2 regions of the Arthrobacter sp. zg-Y1171 genome follow, and region 2 is predicted to be linked to the other one. Evidence: predicted binding sites of a transcription regulator. Region 2 holds the regulator's gene; the other holds the start of a gene.

Region 1 (9,823 bases), 910 kb from region 2:
CAACCAGTACACCGACACTCCGGCCGGCACGTACTGGTGCACGGCACGTACGGAACGGGGTTCGGCCGGCAAGTTTTCGCTCAGCATCGGGGTGCCGTACCAGCACGTGAAGTGGTTCCGGGGCCGGGACACCACGGAACGGTCCAAATCGCGCTGTCCCGATCCGGACTGCTGCCGCACCCCGCCGGGGGAGCTGGCGTCCGAGTGGTCCGGCTTTGCCTGGCCCAGCGCACGGGCGCATTCGCACCTGCTGGCTGCCTTGCCGCCCGGTGCGTTCCCCGGCGTCGACGAGACCGAGGTGTATTCGTTCCTGCAGGCGCATTCGGAGCAGTGACGCCACCACCGGACCACCGTTAGGGTGTTGGCATGCCCGAGATGCCTGAAGTGCAGGGACTGGTTGATTACCTGCGGTCAAAGCTGCTCCCGCCCGATGCCCCCGCACTGGTGATCGCCGACGTCGAAGTGCTGTCTTTCCCCGTGCTGAAAACCGCGGCGGTGCCGCTGGAGGAGCTCTATGCCGGTCCGGTGACCGACGTCGAACGCCGGGGGAAGTTCCTGGTGGTCACCGCCGGGGGAGTGCATTTGGTGATGCATCTGGCCAAGGCGGGCTGGCTGCGCTGGTCCGATGCGTTGAAGCCGGGCCGGCTGCGGCCGGGCCGGGGAGCGATGGCGCTGCGGGTGCGGTTCGCAACGGAGGACGGCTCGGCGCAACCGGGCTTTGACCTCACGGAAGCGGGCACCCGGAAGTCGCTGGCGGTGTACGTTGTACGGGACCTCGCCGACGTCCCCGGGATTGCCCGGCTGGGGCCGGAAGCGCTCGACGTCGACCCGGCGGCTTTCGGGGAGCTGGTCGGCTCCCATCACGGCCAGATCAAGGGGCTGCTGCGGGACCAATCAGCCATCGCGGGGATAGGCAATGCCTACAGCGACGAGATCCTGCATGCAGCACATCTGTCTCCGTTTGCCATCGGCGCCAAGCTGGGACCGGCCGAGGTCCAACGGTTGTTCGAAGCCATGGGTGCCGTCCTGGAATCTGCAATCGAGAATGCGTCCGGGCGTCCCGCCGCGGAATTGAAGGACTCCAAGCGGCAGGCCATGCGGGTGCATGCGCGGACCGGTGAGCCCTGCCCGGTGTGCGGGGACACCGTCCGGGAGGTGGCCTTCGCGGATTCCTCCCTGCAGTACTGCCCTACCTGCCAGACCGGAGGCAAGCTGCTGGCGGACCGGAGGATGTCCCGGCTGCTGAAGTAGCTGCGCGGCAGGGCTTCCGACCCAGAAAAACAGCGGGCCCCGGATTTCTCCGGGGCCCGCTGCCTTATTGGTTGGCTAGGTCAGCATGATGTCCTAGCCGCGACCGCCGCCGTTGCCGTGGCCGCCGCCGTTGCCGCCGCCGTGGCCGTTGCCGCCCTTGCACTTCTGGGCTTCAAAGTGAGCCTTGTAGGTGGCCTTTTCGACCTTGCCCTTACCCGTGGAGGTGAGGGTTACGGTGACGTCGCCTGCCTTGATGGAGGACTGGCGGGTCTTGATGACCACCGACTTGCTCTTGCCCGGATCCAGCTTGTTCACCGTAGCGGTGCCGTAGTTGGACTTCACCGTCACATTGGCCTGCTTGGTCCCGGTGTTCTTGACCGTCACCGCAATCTCGGCACCCGAACCCGAGCACTTGCTGACCGCGCTGATCGGATTGACCGGCGTCGGCTTCACAGTGGGTTTGGGTGTCGCGGTCGGTTTCGGTGTCACCGTCGGCTTAGGCGTGGCCGTAGAGGTAGGTGTCGGCGTCGGTGTCGGAACCACCTTGGCCGGAACCTTGATCGGGACCACTTCCGCCTTGCCGCCGTCACCGTTGGTGCCGCTCAAGTCTCCGGTGGCGTTGTGCAGGTGCAGGAACAGCGCCTTGGCGTCGGTGTTGCCCGCACTGCGGGTGACATCCATCTTGCCGCCGTTGACGTCCGCAAACAGGCTGGCAGGCGTGGCGCCCGCGAAGGTCAATGCCGGGTTGGCCGCGTCGAACGGGATGTACTCGGTGGTGTCGACAGGAACGCTCTCGCCCTGTTCATCCACGCTGTACGGGTTCCAGGTGGTGACCCGGTACCGCAACGGTGCCGATGCCGCGTTTACATCCAGGCCCAGGGCCGCTGCTGAAACCGGCAGGGTAACCGCATTGGTATCGAAGGTGTTGGTATCAGTGCCGCCCTGGACACCGTTGGCACCGGTCTGGTCCACCATTACCGGAGCAGCGCCGGGGGTCAAACGGTAAGTCGCAGCCAGAACCAGGTCCACGTCGGCCGCGCGGGAGGTGAAGGTGACGAAGTCCGGGACCGAGTCACCATTGGTGTCGATCTCCACGTCAATCTCGAACGCACCGCCCAGCATGGGCCAGTTGGCCCAGGTGCTGACGCCGAAGTTCACGACGGACGTCTGAAGATTGCCGCCGGCAGCCTTCAGCGTCGGAATCGTGGAAGATGCGCCCACGGCCTGCAGGTCCATCGCGTACATGGAATCCATCTTCACGGACTCCAGCCGCGGGCTCTGCGCGCCGAGGACCAAAGGCGAAACCAGGGACAGGTAGCGCGAGGCACCCGTGCCTTGGTTGAGTTCGCGGCCCTGCAGGGTCACGGTGCTCTTCAATGCCTCGGAGTCGGCGAAGGCGATTTCCTTGCCGGCACTCATATCCGACGTCGGCTTCGGGGCCGAGTAGACGGGTACGCGCAGAGTGGGCGTGCCGTTGCCGGCAAACTGCACCCGCCCGGAAACGTCCGCCAGGAACTGCCTGGTAATGCTCAACTGGTCGGTCTCGGCTGCGGGGTCAATGGTCTTGGCCAGTGCAGCCGGATCGGAGATGCTCAAGGTCACGTCCACGGTTGCCTTGCCGTTGCCCGGCACGTTCACCGAAGGTGTGGTGCTGATGACGACGCCGGGCATGGTGGACGCCTGCAGGTAGCTGACGTTGTAGGACACAGGGCGGTCGGACTTGTTCTCCACCGTGACCTGCCGGGTCAGCACGAGGGCTTCCTTGCCGAGCTCCAGGACGCCGAAGTTGACGCTGGTCAGGGCCGGGTCCTCCGTGGCGTAGGCCAGGACCTTGTTGTTCAGGGCGTCAAGGGCATCTACCCGGCCGGAACCGACCCGGTTGGGCCCTTGAACGGCACCGGACGCAGTGAGCAGGTCATGCGTGGCGGTGTTCATGATGGCGGTCTTGACCTCGTACGGGTTCAAATCCGTAGCCGCGTAGAGCAGGGCCGCAATACCGGCCACATGCGGGGTGGCCATGGACGTGCCGCTGCTGACGGCTGCACCGGTGCCGGAGCCGACGGCTGCTGATCCAATAGCCGAACCCGGCGCCGCGACGTCGGGCTTCACGATGCCGTTGGAACCGTGCACTCCGCGGGAGGTGAACGGGCTGACGGTGTCACCGGCGCCCGAGGGGGCGCTGGCGGTGGCCATGTAGGCCGGCGACAGGCGCAGGGTCAAGGTCCCCGCTTCTGCGGACGGCCGCAGTCGGTCCGAGGATTCGGCGTTGAGCTGGATGCCGGGGATGGTGGCGTTTCCGCCGATACCCGATTCAAAGACCGCACGCGGGGAATCGAGCACCACGCCGGTGGCTCCGGCGGCCTGGGCATTATTGAACCGGACCCCCGAGCCGCAGGGGAAAGCAGCGTCTTCTTCCCACTGGATCCAGACCCATTTACCGGTCAGGGAACCGGCAGGGAAGGCGTTGCAGCCAAAGCGGTTGTCTGCCGGAGCCATCACCACATTGCCGGTGAGCTGTGCTTCGGTAACTGCCGGGTCCGAGTAATTGAAGTTGGAGGAGTACTGCCCGGCGACGGATCCGGCCAGTTCGGCTGGAGCGAGGACGTCGGCGCGGTCGAGAGTGACCCGGGAACCGATGGTGCTGGCCACGGTCAGGGCCGACTTTGCGTTCCCCGGGGAACCGCCGATGTCATAGACGTCTCCGGCGTTGCCCGAAGCGACAACGGAGAGGATGCCCTGTTCGGTGAGCTTGTTGACGATGTCGTTTTCGGGATCGTCAACCGGGCTGTAGTCGGAGCCGAGGGACATGTTCACTACCTGGGCACGGTCCGAAAAGTCGCCGTCGCCGTTGGGGTCCAGCACGTAGTCCAGAGCCTGGCCGACCACCTCGGAGGAGCCTGCGCAGCCGAAGACACGGATGCTCACGAGCTGGGCATCCGGTGCGGAACCGGGGCCGATCCGCATGGAATTGACCTGCTCCGCCGTGAGGGTGGAGTAGTCGCCGCGGAAGGTGGAGCCGTCGTTGTTGGTCCCGTACCCGGCGGCAGTGCCGGCCACGTGGGTGCCGTGCCCGCCGCAGTCGAGCGGATTCAGGTCCGGCCGGGGGACCGGCTGGTAAGTGGGGGAGTCGGGATCGGCATCGTAGTCATCGCCAACGAGGTCGTAGCCGCCAATGAACTTATTGGAATCAAGAAGGCCGCTCCCGGCCGAGGGAATGGTGGCCGAAGCCTGTGCTGCCTGGTAGGCCTCGATGGTGCCGGGGCCGCCGAAATCGCTGTGGGTGTAGTCGAGGCCGGTATCCAGGACGGCGATGGTGATGCCTTCTCCGGTCTGCTTGCGCTCCACCCACGTGTTCAGGGCCCGGGTGTCAATATCCGCGCCCTTGTTGTCGACGTGCTTCGGAACGATCTTGGTGATGCGGGCAACGTCCGAGCGGCCGGCCAGCTCGCGGATGGCCTCGGCGTCGCCGACGATCGCGGTGCCGGGGAGCGTGTTGGTGGTTGTGTAGAGGGTGCTCGCGGCAGCTTCCTGTGCCACTGATTCTGCCTGCGAAGTGATGTCGCTGCGGATCTCTTCGACCAGGGGCTTGTTCACCACCGGCTCCGCTTTTCCGTCCTTGACCTCCTCGGGCTGGGTCTGTTCAAAGGCGCCTTCGCCCGTGAACTGCACGTAAACCGAAACCTGGCCGGTGGCGTCCCGCAGGCTGGGGGACACTTTTTGTTCGGCGAACCGCTCGAGGGAGATGCCCTCGGTGAGTTCATTGCCGCCGGCAGGTGTCTCAGTGGCCTGCGCCGGCAGGCTCAGGCCGAGGCCCGCTGTGAGTGCGATCCCGGCGAATGCGGCAGTGACAACCGCGCCGGGTTTGTGATGGATGGACAATCTCATTGCGCTCCTTGAACATTCCACCGAGCGCTACCGGGCATGTCCAAGAGACAATTGCACGGCTGCTGACACACTGCGGCAGGTTTTCCGTTGTGCCTCCAACCCCCGTAAGGAGTGTCAGCGTGCACGTAACGGCCCCCAAACCAAGCAGCCGTAGGGTCACAATAGAGGAGCAAACGCCCAGTGCAAAGGTTGGACCTATTAATAGCGAATTACTTCTTTGACCCTTGTTTTTTTGCAATTCAGGCTGTAAATTCCAGCGCCTGCGGGTCGAATAAACGCCGGAAGGAGCCGCCCCGTTGGGGGGACGGCTCCTTCCATGATTCTTCTGGCTTGTGTTTGGGCGGGTTGACGCAGTTAGAGCGCCGGGCCCTGGCCGGCGTTGCCCTGCCACAGCGCATCAAACGGTGCGTTGGAGGAAACGCGGTTGCGGATACCTTCCGTGACGAACGCCTTCGCCGTCTTTGCCGCTTCCAGAGGCGTGGCCCCCTTGCCCAGTTCAGCAGTGATAGCCGCAGCGAGGGTGCAACCGGCACCGCTGACAGCTACCTCGCCTACCTTGGGTGCCCGCAGGACCTCCATGGTTTCGCCGTCGTAGAAGACGTCGACGGCGTCGTCGCCTTCCAGCCGGACTCCGCCCTTGGCCAGCACTACGGCTCCGCTGGCTTCATGGATGCGGCGGGCTGCTTCCTGCAGGTCTTCCACGGTCTCAATGGAATCCATGCCGGACAGGGACATGGACTCGAAGTGGTTGGGGGTGACGAAGGTGGCCAGCGGGAGGATCTGGGCCTTGAGCGCCTTGTCGGTATCCAGTGCCGCGCCGGGTTCCTGGCCCTTGCAGATGAGCACCGGGTCCAGCACGAGGTTCTTCCAGTCCTGGGCCTGCAGCGCCTTGGCAACGACGTCGATGGTTGCCGGGGTGCCGAGCATGCCGATCTTGACCGTGTCGAGGTCATAGGCGGTCATGATGGCTTCGAGCTGGTCGGTGATGACCTGCGGGTCCACCGGGACGAACCGGTGGTTCCAGGAGTTGTTGGGATCGAAGGACACGATGCAGGTCAGGGCGGTGATGCCGTAGACGCCGAGTTCCTGGAAGGTCTTCAGGTCGGCCTGGGCGCCGGCGCCGCCGGTGGCTTCGGAACCTGCGATGGTGAGCGTGACGGCCGGAGCTGAGGCCGCAGAAGAGGATGTGTTTGCAGACATGGCTCCATCTTCCACCCAAAACGGCGGAACCGGCCACCCTTGTAAGACGCGCTGTTACGGCGCGCCGCCGCCGTGCCCCGGCGGCGCTGCGGGCTAACCGTCCCCGCGGACGCCTCGGAGCAGGCGGACTACGTCCTCCATGATGTTCCGGACCACCGGGAGCCGGGACAGGATCACGAGTTTGGCCACCAGCGGGGCCAGATTCGCGGCCAGCCGGTGGGACCTGCGCTGTCCGGGGGAGCGGTCATACACCCAGAAGAAGGTGATCCCCATATGCATCAGCCAGAGCAGTTCGGGCAGATCGTCGCGGATAGCCACGGGCGGCTGCGGCCGGGCGGTCGACACCGCCTGCCGGAACATCGCGATGGATTTCCCCCGCCCGACGGCGTCGTCCTCCCGACGGTTCGGTGACATGGCGTCGCGCAGGAAATGCACGCCGAAGGCGTGGTACGGCTCCATGGTTGTCAGGCCGGTGGACAGAATGACCGCCAGGTTTTCGCCCAGGTTGTGGCCCTCGCGGATCTGCGGCAGCGCAAGGGAGCGGTGTTCATCCTGGAGGGACCGGTAAAGCTCGTGGAGGAGGTCATCCTTGGAACGGAAATAGTAGTAGGCGTTGCCTACCGAAACGTTTGCCTCCTGTGCGACAGCGCGCATGGTGGTCTTTTCGTAGCCCTGTGAGGCGAAGAGGCGCAGCGCGGTGTCGATGAGGAGCCGGCGCGTCTGTTCGCTCTTGGCGGTGACGGCCAATGATGCTCCCTTTGCAGTATTTTCAGCGTTTAGTAGACCATTCTTTTGAACGTGTTCAAAATCGTGTGCGCGGCAGGAGCGGACCGGGCGTGGCAGAATGGATGCGGCCCTGCGGGGCTGCCCGGGGCAGCGGGCACAGTGCTAATACAGCCGGCGAAAGCCAGGCGAACCACTAACCGAACGGAAATGCCATGAACGCACAGCCACGGGCAGCTGTGAAAAACGCTGCAGCCTACGCCTCCCGCGGGAGCTCCCAGTACGACCTGATCCTCACCCTGATGTGCGTGGTCATCGTCATTTCGAATATCGGCGCCTCCAAGGGCGTACAGTTTTCCCTCCCCGGCGGCTGGGACATTGTCACCGACGGCGGTTTCTTCCTCTTCCCGCTCGCGTACATTCTCGGCGACGTGGTGAGCGAGGTCTACGGTTTCAAAGCCGCCCGCCGCGCCATCTTCACCGGCTTTGCGATGGCACTTCTCGCCGTCGTCAGTTTTGCCGTGATCATTGCGCTGCCGGGGTTCAACGACGCCTACGGGCTGGAGAAGCAGGCTGCACTGGAAGTAGCTCTCGGTCCGGTCTGGCAGATTGTCCTGGCGAGCCTGCTGGGGTTCCTGGCCGGCCAGCTGCTGAACTCGATGGTGCTGGTGCGGATGAAGGAGCGGTTCCGTGAGAAGGCACTGACCGGACGGTTGATGCTATCCACCGGTGTAGGGGAGTTTGCGGACACCCTGATTTTCTGTGCCATTGCGGCTCCGGTCATCGGGATTACCGACGCCGGCGGGTTCTTCAACTACGTCCTGTTCGGCTTCCTCTACAAGACGCTCATTGAGTACCTTTTTGTGCCGGTCACGGCGTTGGTCATCCGGGTCATCAAGAAGCGCGAACCCAGCTACGTGGAGCCGCTGCTGGAGCCTGTCGCAGCGTAGGGGCGGGGACCGGGTTCGGTGCTCCCCGTCACTGCCGCGATTCGTCGCGGCGTCCGCTGCTCCGCCGCGTCCCCATGAACATCAGAAGCGGCCCGAGGACGAGTGAAATGACGACGGTGATGATCGCTTGGGAGGGTGGCTTCCATACCGCCACCACTACCAGCGCCAGCAGCAGGGAGAGCGTAACGAGGATCTGGATGGTCCATCCAACAGTGCCGTGCCCGCGCCGCACTACAGGATTCCCCTGCTTTTCCGCCATGCTGACCCCTTCGAATAGCCGTTGCAAGACCGCCAGGCCTCCGCTCCGAGCCTAGCGGCAACGGGCCCTACCGTGCGGGGAAACGCCAATCAGGTCACCGGGCGAAATCCCTGCCCAGGTGTGCAAAGGTGGGGGAACGCCAGAGCTTCACTTCCCCCGTACGGCAGGAGACAAACATGAGCAATCAGGAACCAGTCCCGAACCCCGGTGCCAAGGCAGTAGATGAAAATCTTGCCGGAACCGCGGAGGAATTCAACGACGAAGTCACCAAGGCAATGATCGAAGACGCCCAGGAGAAGGATTCGAGCCCCGGAGACGAGGAACGGGATGCCCAGCCCGCCTTGGAAGAGGATGAATCGACCCAGGCTAAGCCGGACAATTCCTAGCCGGCTTGGCTTTCCGCAGAACCCCTGGAACTCGGCACGTCGCACGCAAGGATTACAGCGGTAGGTAGACCAGCTACTTACCGCTGTAGTACTTGCCCAGGACCTCCGCCTTGAAATCGAAGAACGTGCCGTCGTCGATGGACAGCCGGGCGTCGTCAACGAGCTTCACGGTGAAGCGTTCATTGTGGATGGAAATCAGCGTGTGGCTGACCATCTCGTTGGACTTGAACAGGTGCTGGATGTAGGCGCGGGTGTAATGGGTGCAGGTATAGCAGTCGCAGCCCTCCACCAACGGCCCGAAGTCCCGCTTGAACTTGGCATTTGACAGGTTCTTGCGGCCGTACGGCGTGTAGAACGCCGAATTCCTGGCCACCCGGGTGGGAGAAACGCAGTCGAAGGTGTCGGCGCCGTTTTCGATGGCGGTGAAGATGTCATCCGGCTCGGAAATCCCCAACAGGTGGCGGGGCTTATTCTCCGGAAGCTCCTCCGTGCACCACCGGACAATGGTGCCGAGGTTTTCCTTTTCGAACGCCCCGCCCAGTCCGAAGCCGTCAAAGTCCATGGCACCGAGATCCCGGGCTGCCTTACGCCGCAGGTCTTCGTACTGCGCGCCCTGCAGCACCCCGAACAGGGCCTGGTAGGGCTTGTCGGAGCGTTCCTCGGTCAGCCGCTGGTGCTCGGCAAGGCACCGCAGGGCCCAAAGCCGGGTGCGTTCCAGCGACATTTCCTGATACCCGCGGGAATTCATGAGCGTGGTCAGCTCATCAAAGGCGAACATGATGTCGGCACCGATTTTGTGCTGCACCTGCATAGAGATTTCCGGGCTGAAGCGATGCTTGTCGCCGTTCAGATGGGACTTGAACCAGACGCCGTCGTCGTCGATATGTGCCAGGCGTTCCTTGCCGGGCGCGACGTCGTCGTCCGACCCGGTGGCGTGCGTTGTGCCGTCGGCATTCATGTTGATGACCTTCTTGAAGCCCGCACCCAGGCTCATCACCTGGAATCCGCCCGAGTCGGTGAAGGTGGGGCCGGACCAGTTCATGAACTTTCCCAGACCGCCGGCTTCATCGAGGATGTCCGGGCCGGGCTGCAGATACAGGTGATAGGCATTCGCCAATACGGCCTGGGCGCCGAGCTCCGCGACCGACTCGGGGAGCACAGCCTTGACC
Region 2 (9,823 bases):
AGCGCCCGGGTGCCGGGCCAGATCTTGGAGACAATCATCTCGTCGTAGACCTCTTCGCCCAGCGTGCGCACGTCCTCCGAAGAGAGGCCGGTCGCGAAGGCCAAGGCTGCGTCGCGGACCGAGTGGACGTCCTTGAGGTTTTCACCCTGCAGCATGAACCTCAGCTGCTTGCTCGCGAAGCCGGCTGCTTCACGGATGGTGAAGACTTTCCGCTGGTACATCTTCCGGCCTACATGGAACAGGCTGGCACCGCGCATGAGCGTATTGTCGACGTCGAAAAAGGCCGCTTCGCCAGGTTTGCCCACCGCGTCTGTGGTTCCGGTGGCTCGGACTACAGTGGCTCGGGGCATGGTCCGAGTCTACGCAAAACCCGGCCTGAGCGCGGAAATCCGACGTATTGGGGCTATTTTGGACATATGAGTGAATCCGTCGGACCGGAAGTCGTCCTCCTTACCCGGCCGGGCTGCCATTTGTGCGAAGACGCCCGCCTGGTGCTCCGGCGCGTGGGGGAGGACCTTGGCATCCCCTGGCAGGAACGCAGCGCGGAGGAAGACCCGGAACTCGCCGCCCGCTTCGGTGAGGAGATCCCGGTGTTGTTCATCGACGGCGTCCAACGGGACTTCTGGAAAATCGACGAAACACGGCTGCGGCGTCTGCTGGGGTCGTGATGGCATCCGAGGAAGTCCGGTCGGAACGAGCCGATCTGGAGGGCGGGACGGCCAACAGCGGCCAGGCGGCCGGAACGTCGTCGGCCGCAGCGGGCGAAGGGCGGCACATACCGCCGGCGTCACTGGCGCGGTTGACCATCTACTTGAGGGCGCTGTCCGCCATGCTGGCCGACGGGATAGAGCGTGTGTCCTCTGAAGAGCTGGCTGAAGCCGCCGGCGTCAATTCGCCCAAGCTGCGCAAGGATCTGTCCTACCTGGGGTCCTACGGGACCCGCGGCGTCGGATACGACGTCCCGTATCTCAGCGGACAGATTTCCGCCGCTCTTGGCCTGACATTGAACTGGCGGGTGGCCATAGTAGGAGCCGGCAACCTCGGCCGCGCCTTGGCAGGCTATCCCGGGTTCGGCTCGAGGGGCTTCGAGGTTGTGGCACTGTTCGACGCCGACCCGATGGTAATCGGCCAGGAGGTGGGCTGGCTAAGGATCAGCCCGGTGGACTCGCTGGAAGCAGTGCTCGCGAAGACCGGGGCAAACATGGCGGTGCTTTCGGTGCCCGCCGAGGTTGCCCAGGATCTATGCGACCGCCTCGTGGAGTCCGGGATTACCAGCATCCTCAGCTTTGCTCCCGTAGTGCTGCAGGCGCCCGAAGAAGTCCAGATCCGCAAAGTGGACATGGCGACCGAACTGCAGATCCTTGCCTACCACGCACAGCGCTCACAGGTTTCGCAGATCGCCGCCCGGGCCCGTCTGGCGCGCTAGGACCGGATCCGGCTGCAGGGTTTCCGCCTGGTCCCCGAGGCGATGGTGCGGTTTTGCCTGGTGCCGTTGCGGCCCGAATGGCTGCACCGAGGGTACCCGCGGGTGGAACCACGGGGCTGCTCCCTTGGCGAAGGTGATCGCGGCTCCTGCGACACCCAGGGCTGCAGCGAGAGACTGGGTGCCGGTTCCTGCGTTCATCGCGTAGAACAGTGCGGTGCCGGCAAGGACCGCGGAGACTACCCGCGCCCAGCGCCGCTTGTCCCGAACGGCAACCGCAAGCAGCAGGGCGGTTCCCATGATCACCAGGGCATAGGCGATCGCTATCGCCGCGAGCGTCCTGGCATAGTGGGTGCCGGTCACTCCGTACCGCTCGAGGAGGGCAAGGGCAGGCGGCAGCGAATCAGGTACGGGCATCCGGGAAACGGTTGAAAGGGTGCCCCACAGATTGATCAGGCCCGCACCTGAAATCAGCGCGAATGCGGCTGCAATGGCAGGAACCGGGTTGCCGGTTTTCGCCGGCAGCCGGCGTTGCACGGCCCGCACCACCACGGCTATCGCGTGCCCTGTGGTGCGGGCTGCCACTGAGGTGGTGTGTGCGACGGCGCGGGCACCGACGGCTGTGACGCGCGCTGTGGTTCGGGCACCGACAGCTGTGGCGTGCGCTGTGGTTCGGGCACCGACAGCTGTGGCGTGCCCTGTGGTGCGGGCTGCCACGGAGGTGGTGTGTGCGACGGCGCGGGCACCGACAGCTGTGACGCGCGCTGTGGTTCGGGTACCGACGGCCGTGGCGTGCCCTGTGGTGCGGGCTGCCATCGAAACTGAGCGTGCGGTGGCGCGGGCACCTACGGCTATGGCGTGCGCCGTTGTTCGGGCTGCACTGGAGATGGCATTTCCGATGGTGCGAACTACCACGGCACCGGCGCGGGCAGTGGTGCGGGCGGCCGTCGCAACGGCGTCAGCGACAGTGCGGGCGGCCGACGAAACCGAACGTGCAACGGCCTGGGCCGCCACCGACACCGCATGGGCGGCAGCCCGCGCCCCTGCGACCGTCGCGTGTACGGCGGATTGGGCCGCCGCCGATGCTGCGTGTGCAGCGGCCAGTATCCAGTTCCAGACAGCATGGGCCACGGCTTGGAGCCACGCCGAGGCGGCACGGGCACCGGCGCCGACACGGTTGGCCCCGGACTGGACCGCAGCGCTGGTGGCATGGGCACCGGCCTGGACCTGAACGGATGTTGCATGCGCCCCGGCGTGGACACCTGCAGAAGTTGCCTGGGCCCCCGCTTGAACCCGGAACGAAACGGCGTGTGCCCCCGCGCGGACCCGAACAACCCCCGTGCGGACGCCGGCAGAGGTGACCCGGGCTCCCGTTCGGGCTTGGTTGGAGGTGGCCTGCGCCGCGGCTTGGATCCGAGTGGACGCACGGCGCACCAAGCTGCGGAGCCAGGCGTAGGCTCCCTGCACTCCTATGCGGAGCCAGACGACGGTCCCGACCGCCCCGACCCGAAGCCAGGCGGATACGCCACGCAGGCCTGCGCCGAACCACGCAAAGGTGCCGCGAATACCGCTGCCAATCCAGGCGACGACACCCTGGAGCCCGGCCCGGAGCCAGAGGTAGAAGGCATGGCCGCTGCCATTCTCCCCGGTCCCTGAGGATGAGCCGGGTTCAGGGGAGGTAAGTTCCTCCCGGTCCGGAGAGCCGCGGCCGGGATCGGAACCTGCTGGGGAGCCCCCGGATACCGTCGGGGGATGGAGCGGTGCTTCCGGGATGAAGATGTTGGCCCCTGCATACTCCGGAGAATCGACTGCCCGGTGCAGATAGCGCAGGGGAATGCGTGTTTTTTGTTGCTGCGGGTTAGGAAGCAGAGCTGCCATGGTCCTCCCCTTCACGGCGGAACGGCACCTCCGGGGCACCTTGCGAAGCAACTCGCCGCCGGAGGAGAACACAACGCTACGCGGGCACGGCCGGTGTGTGACCCCTCCACTGCGAAACCCGATCCGGCAAGGGAAAAGTCCCGCCGAAACCGACGGGACTCTGCGAACTCAGTAGGGGTAGAGCGGAGCCTTGCGGAAGTACGGGGTGGACGGCCGCAGATACAGCATCACGATCCCGGCAATTCCCAGGAGGCTGGAGGCCAGCGAAATCAGGCTCAGTGGTGAGGTGAAGTAAGCGCCCAGCATGGTGAGGATGCCGATCAGGGAGAAGGCGGCAAACACGGTGCCTAGAATGCGGGCCCAGTTTTTCCCCCTCCGCACAAAGAACGCGATCAGTAGGTAGATTGCAAAGCCGATCAGGGCCACGACGATGCCAAAGGAAATGAGGAAGGAGCTCACGCCTTCTTCGTCCAAACCGGTTTCGGCGAACGCCTCCTGCTCCTGGGACGTCATGATCGACGGCAGGCTGAAGGAGGTGATGACGTTGTTGATGAGGCTCAGCACGCCTGCCGCAATGATCAACCAGGATCCGATGATGACCTCGCGAGGGGCAGGGCCCTTCGCCGGTTTGACCGGCGGTGCATAGGAGTAAGGCTGGGCGTAGCCGGAGGGCTGGGTGTAGCCGGAGGGACCGGACTTGTCGTAGGGGCCGCCAGGGGCATACTGGCCGTACTGCGGCTCAGGGCGGGAGCCGGGACCGGCTCCGGGAAGGGTGAATCCATCGGGATTCGCAGCGCCGCCTGCACCCGCGGGGCTGGTGGGGCCGTCCGGATTGGTCGGGTGGTTGGGCTCGCGCCCTGGCTCGGGAGTGTTTTCTGGTGTGCTCATGTCCGCCTGCTTGCTGGTTGGTGTCTCGAAGCGGCTGGACGAAGGTGCCGTCGGCGTGGCCGGGGCGCCCCCGCAGCCAAACATCCAGCGTATCGCGGTGGGGCCGGGACGGTCAGGGGTCCCGGAAAGATGGCCCCGGAACGCACCCCGGAAAACAGCCCCAAAAAAACGGCCCCGGACCAATGGGTCCGGGGCCGCCCTGTGGGGGGATATGGGGGTCTAGGCTGCTACGAAGGCCGCGTCGACGTTGATGGTGACCTTGTCGCCCACCAGGACGCCGCCGGTTTCCAGTGCCGCGTTCCAGGTCAGGTCGAAGTCCTTGCGGCTGATCACCGTGCTGGCGGAGAAGCCGGAGCGGGTGGCGCCGAAGGGATCCACGGCCACACCGTTGAACTCCGTGTCCATGACGACGGAGTGGGTGATGCCCTTGATCGTCAGGTCGCCGGTGACCTTGTAGGTGGAGCCGGCGCTTTCAATTCCGGTCGCAGTGAACGTCAGCTCCGGGAACTGCTCGACGTCGAAGAAGTCCGCGCTCTTGACGTGGGCGTCGCGGTTGGCGTCGTTGGAGTTGAAGGAGTCAGCGGCAATGACGGCAGTTACCACGGTGTCAGCCAGGGTCTCGCCGACCACGAGCGTGGCCTCGACCTTGTCGAAGTTGCCGCGGACCTTGCTGATGCCGGCGTGACGGACGGTGAAGCCCACTTCGCTGTGGGAGGCGTCGAAATTCCAGGTTCCGGTGGTGAGGCCGCTGGGGATCATGGAGAGCTCCTTCTGGTAGCGGTGCTGCCGGGAGGCCCCGACGGCACTTTCATGCATTTGCATACAGTGTTGCACGGTTTGGTTAAAGGTTCAAGTGAAATGGGCCCGTCGATTTCGAAGATTTAGCTGACGGCTCCAACTCTGCGAAACTGGGACACATGTCCCGCTCATCCATACACCTCGTGCGCCACGGTGAAGTCTTCAATCCGGACAAGGTCCTTTACGGACGCCTTCCGGAGTTCCATTTGTCCGACCTCGGGCGCCAGATGGCGGACCGGGTGGCGGAACACTTCATCGAAGAGCGCAGCAAGGGGGCCAACCTGGTCTACCTGGTTGCTTCGCCGCTGACCCGGGCCCAGGAGACCGCCGCCCCGCTGGCGGCCGGACTGAACCTGGAGATCGCCACGGACGAGCGGATTATTGAGGCGGAAAACCGCTTTGAGGGTATGTCCCGCATCAAGAGCCAGCTGCGCAATCCGCGCTACTGGCCGCTCCTGCGCAATCCCATGCGGCCTTCCTGGGGGGAGCCGTACGCCAAGCAGGTTGCCCGTGTGATGTCCGCCGTTGATGATGCGCGGATGCGCGCCGTGGAACTCGGCGGAGATGATGCCGAAGCCGTTTTGGTCAGCCACCAGCTGCCGATCTGGGTCACCCGGCTCGCCGCCGAGGGGCGGAAGCTCTGGCATGACCCCCGCCAGCGCGAGTGCACATTGACCTCCGTCACCACCCTGGAGTTCGACGGCGCCGTACTCACCGGCGTGCGCTACGCCGAGCCCAGCGCGGACCTCCTTCCCGGTGCAGCAAATGTTCCGGGAGCATAATAGAATTACTACGCGTTGTAGAAGTGGCTCCTCCCTGCCGCGATGAAAGCTGGAAATCCTTGAAGAACCGCACACGCCCTGCTGAGCCGGAAGCCCTTGGACGCCGTTCCTTCCTTCGGCTCGGTGCCGGGCTGGCCCTCGCCGTCCCCTTTGCCGCAGCTGCCGCCGGCTGTTCCACGGATGACCCCCTGGCCGAGCAGGCCAACGCTGGAGACAACAAGAACTACATTGCCGGAGACGGCTCCGTCACTGAATACGACGCCGCCGAACGCGGCGAAGCGGTGCAGTTCTCCGGTTCCTTGTTCGACGGCACCGAGGTGACCTCCGCCGACTGGGCGGGCGACGTCGTCGTACTCAACTTCTGGTACGCGGCCTGCGCCCCGTGCCGGAAGGAAGCCCCGGACCTGGTGGAGCTGCACGATGAGTTCGCCGGTGCCGGTGCCCGCTTCTACGGCGTGAATATCCGGGACGAGAAGGCCACCGCGGAAGCCTTCGAACGGAACTTCAACATTCCGTACCCCAGTTTCCGGGACAAGGACGGCGGCGTGCTGCTGGCCATGACCAACTTCGTTCCGCCGTCGGCCGTACCCACCACGCTGGTGCTGGACCGGCAGGGCCGCGTGGCTGCCCGCATCCTCGGACTGGCAGACAAGGGCACCTTGAAGGCCCTGATCAGCGACTCGCTGGCAGCGTAGGGACAGTGTCCTTCCTTACTGCCGTCGTGGCCCCGGTGACTGAGTCCACCGCCAATACCTTTGCCGACACCGTCCTGAACGGGTCCGTCCTGCTGGCTATCCCCGTGGCTGCCCTCGCAGGTCTCGTATCCTTCCTTTCCCCCTGTGTGCTGCCCCTGGTTCCGGGCTACCTCGGCTATGTCACCGGGTTGACCGGCGTCGACCTGCAAAAGCAGCGGCGGGGACGGATGTTCGCCGGCATCGGATTGTTCGTGCTCGGCTTCTCCGTGGTCTTCGTGGCCCTGGGCGCCGGAATCGGACAGCTGGGTGCGTGGTTGAAAGGCTCCGAACAGGCTTGGATCTCGCAGGTCCTCGGCCTCGTTGTGATCCTGCTGGGCATCGTGTTTATGGGCGGCATGAGCTGGTTCCAGCGGGACCGCAAGATCGAAGCCAAGCCGCCGGCCGGGCTCTGGGGAGCTCCGGTGCTCGGCATCACCTTCGGGCTGGGCTGGGCACCGTGCATCGGCCCAACGCTTTCGGCAGTCCAGCTGCTTTCCTTCTCCGGCAGCGACGCCAGTGCCGCAAAGGGAGCCCTGCTGACCTTCGTGTACTGCCTCGGACTGGGGCTGCCTTTCCTGCTCATTGCCGTCGGGTTCCGCCGCGGCATGGGCGCCCTTGGCGTCTTCCGCCGGCACCGGCTGGCCCTGCAGCGTTTCGGGGGCGGCATGCTGATTGCCCTGGGCCTGCTGATGGTCAGCGGTGTCTGGAACCAGTGGATCAACCAGCTCCAAGGTTGGTTGGGTAATGTGACCCTGCCGATCTGATGCCGAAACCCAGTGAAGAACAGACGACCAATGAGAACACCTTGACCCCGGGACCGGATGACGTGACAGACAAAGCAACAACGCCCCGCCCGTCCAACCCCCGCCCTGCCAAGGGACGCCGGGACGACGTTGCGCTGCCCGCCCTGGGGCTGCTTGGCACGCTGCGCTGGGCCTGGAACCAGCTGACCAGCATGAAGACGGCGCTGTTCCTGCTGCTGCTGCTCGCCGTCGCCGCCGTGCCCGGATCGCTGTTTCCGCAGCGCCCCGCCGATCCCTCGGTAGTCACGCAGTACATCAAGGACAACCCGGAAACCGGGCCCTGGCTGGACCGCTTCCAGCTTTTCGACGTGTATTCCTCCGTCTGGTTCTCGGCGATCTACCTGCTGCTGTTCATCTCGCTGATCGGCTGCGTGATTCCCCGGGCCAAGGCCCACTTCAAGGCCATGCGTTCCAAGCCTCCGCGCACGCCGAGCCGTCTCTCCCGGATGCCCGAATACGGCACGCTGACGGTTCCGGCGTCGATGTCTATGACGCCGGCCGAAGCCGTGCGGGACGCTGCCTCAATCCTGCGCCGCCGCGGTTACCGTGTGGATGTCCGGGACGCGGACGGCGACCGACCCTCCGTCGGAGCCGAGCGCGGCTTCGCCAAGGAACTGGGCAACCTGGTGTTCCACACCAGCCTGATCGGCGTCCTGGCCTGCGTGGCTCTGGGCGGGTTGTTCGGCTACAGCGGACAGAAGATCGTGGTGGAGGGGGAGTCCTTCGTCAACACCCTGGTCAGCTACGACACCTTCACGCCCGGCTCCAACTTCACCGAAGACCAGCTGAGCCCCTATTCGCTGACACTGGACGACTTCCAGATCGAGTTCGACCGCGAATCCGAGACCCACTACGGACAGCCCCTGGACTTCACGGCGAACGTGACCGTGAAAGAAGACCCCGGGGCCGAGCCCGAGGAACAGGTCCTGAAGGTCAACTCGCCCCTGACGCTGGGCGGCACCCGGGTGTACCTGGTGGGCAACGGCTACGCCCCGGTAGTGACCGTGCGCGACGGCGAGGGCAACGTGGCGCTGGAAGGCCCGGTCGTGGCCGTACCCACCGATGCCATGTACACCTCCCTGGCAGTGGTCAAGGCTCCGGATGCCAAGCCGGACCAGCTCGGCTTCGTCGGATTCTTCCTGCCCACCGCCATGATCGACGAAGCCGGAGTCAGCTACTCCGGCGACCCGGATCCGATCAACCCCCAGCTGAACCTCAACTCCTACTACGGAGACCTGGGGCTGGACGAAGGTGTACCCTCCAACGTCTACGTGCTGGAAACCGAAGACCTGACCCCGCTGAACAACCGCGACCTCGACGCCGGCGGCATTGTGCTGGGCGCCAACCAGACCTACGAACTCCCCGACGGCAAGGGATCCATCACCTTCGACGGCCTCAAACGGTACGCCGCCCTGGACATCCACTACGATCCGGGAAAGACCGGCGTCCTGGTGTTTGCCGTGCTCTCCCTGTCCGGTCTGGCTGCCTCGCTGTTCCTGGCACGCCGGCGGGTCTGGGTGCGGGCCGGCCAGCACCCGGACGGACGGGTCATGGTCGAATACGGGCTGCTGGCCCGGGGCGAAGATCCCCGGCTGACCAGTGAAGCAGCTGCGCTCCGCGGACTGTTCGCAGAGAAGTGGTTGGCACCGCAGGACGCAGAAGGACAGAATGTTGGACGGGCCACCGTCTCCGCAAACGCAACGGCGGACAGCAATGCCGCAGAAAATCCAGGTAAGGACCAGTAATGCCCTCCATCGATTACACCCTCGCCCTTTACAGTGAGCGCTTTATGCTGCTGGCGGCGTTCGCCTACACGGTCGCCTTCCTGGCGTTCGCGTGGGACCTGGCAAAGAGCAGCAAGACCATCCGGGCGGTGGAGAGCCGGCTGGAACAGAAGACCGCCGTGCGTGAAGCCGTTCCCGCCGGCTCCGGCAACGGCTTCGCCCGGGACTGGGATGCCGACGGCAGCCGCGAGGCACAGACCGCTGACAGCGCCATGGGCTATACCGGTCCGCGGCGCAACGCAGCCCGGGTAGGCGTTGCCCTGACCGTGCTGGCCGCAGCCGTCCACGCGGCCGGCGTCATCACCCGCGGCATGGCCGCGCACCGGGTTCCCTGGGGCAACATGTACGAGTTCTGCACTACGGGCGCCCTGGTGGTGGCCGTGGTGTTCCTGCTGGTGCTGACCCGCCGGGACCTGCGTTTCCTCGGCACCGTGGTGGTGGGCCTGGTGCTGGTTATGATGATGGCCGCCACTATCGGCTTCCCGACGCCGGTGGCACACCTGGTTCCGGCGCTGCAGAGCTACTGGCTGATCATCCATGTTTCGGTTGCCGTGATTGCGTCGGCACTGTTCACGCTGACGTTCGCCATGTCCGTCCTGCAGCTCCTGCAGGCTGACCGCGAAACCCGGATCCGCTCCGGACGCAAGGAACGGCTGCCGTTCATGCGCATTGTGCCTTCCGCGCAGAGCCTGGAAAACCTGTCCTACCGCATCAACGCAGTGGCTTTCGTATT

The links. Region 2 encodes Rex, which represses fermentation and respiration genes when NADH is low (regulators of the CRP and FNR family bind a similar motif). Its sites were predicted from a motif close to CTTGTGAANNNNTTCACAAG; they were not measured.
Region 1: the regulator Rex is predicted to act here: its motif matches at 7,126-7,145, upstream of N2L00_RS01560 (queuosine precursor transporter).

The regions. Positions count from the first base shown of each region.
Region 1 is NZ_CP104264.1:309,404-319,226, forward strand. It holds gene N2L00_RS01535 (helix-turn-helix domain-containing protein) at 1-334, shown strand, start outside; gene N2L00_RS01540 (Fpg/Nei family DNA glycosylase) at 367-1,251, shown strand; gene N2L00_RS01545 (S8 family serine peptidase) at 1,345-5,136, opposite strand; gene thiD (bifunctional hydroxymethylpyrimidine kinase/phosphomethylpyrimidine kinase) at 5,491-6,336, opposite strand; gene N2L00_RS01555 (TetR/AcrR family transcriptional regulator) at 6,430-7,083, opposite strand; gene N2L00_RS01560 (queuosine precursor transporter) at 7,275-8,009, shown strand; gene N2L00_RS01565 (hypothetical protein) at 8,038-8,268, opposite strand; gene N2L00_RS01570 (hypothetical protein) at 8,445-8,654, shown strand; gene tgt (tRNA guanosine(34) transglycosylase Tgt) at 8,728-9,823, opposite strand, start outside.
Region 2 is NZ_CP104264.1:2,825,225-2,835,047, reverse strand. It holds gene N2L00_RS13310 (HAD family phosphatase) at 1-350, opposite strand, end outside; gene N2L00_RS13305 (glutaredoxin family protein) at 417-668, shown strand; gene N2L00_RS13300 (redox-sensing transcriptional repressor Rex) at 668-1,426, shown strand; gene N2L00_RS13295 (hypothetical protein) at 1,382-3,301, opposite strand; gene N2L00_RS13290 (hypothetical protein) at 3,470-4,189, opposite strand; gene N2L00_RS13285 (YceI family protein) at 4,409-4,948, opposite strand; gene N2L00_RS13280 (histidine phosphatase family protein) at 5,107-5,769, shown strand; gene N2L00_RS13275 (TlpA family protein disulfide reductase) at 5,829-6,464, shown strand; gene N2L00_RS13270 (cytochrome c biogenesis CcdA family protein) at 6,470-7,267, shown strand; gene N2L00_RS13265 (cytochrome c biogenesis protein ResB) at 7,267-9,051, shown strand; gene ccsB (c-type cytochrome biogenesis protein CcsB) at 9,051-9,823, shown strand, end outside.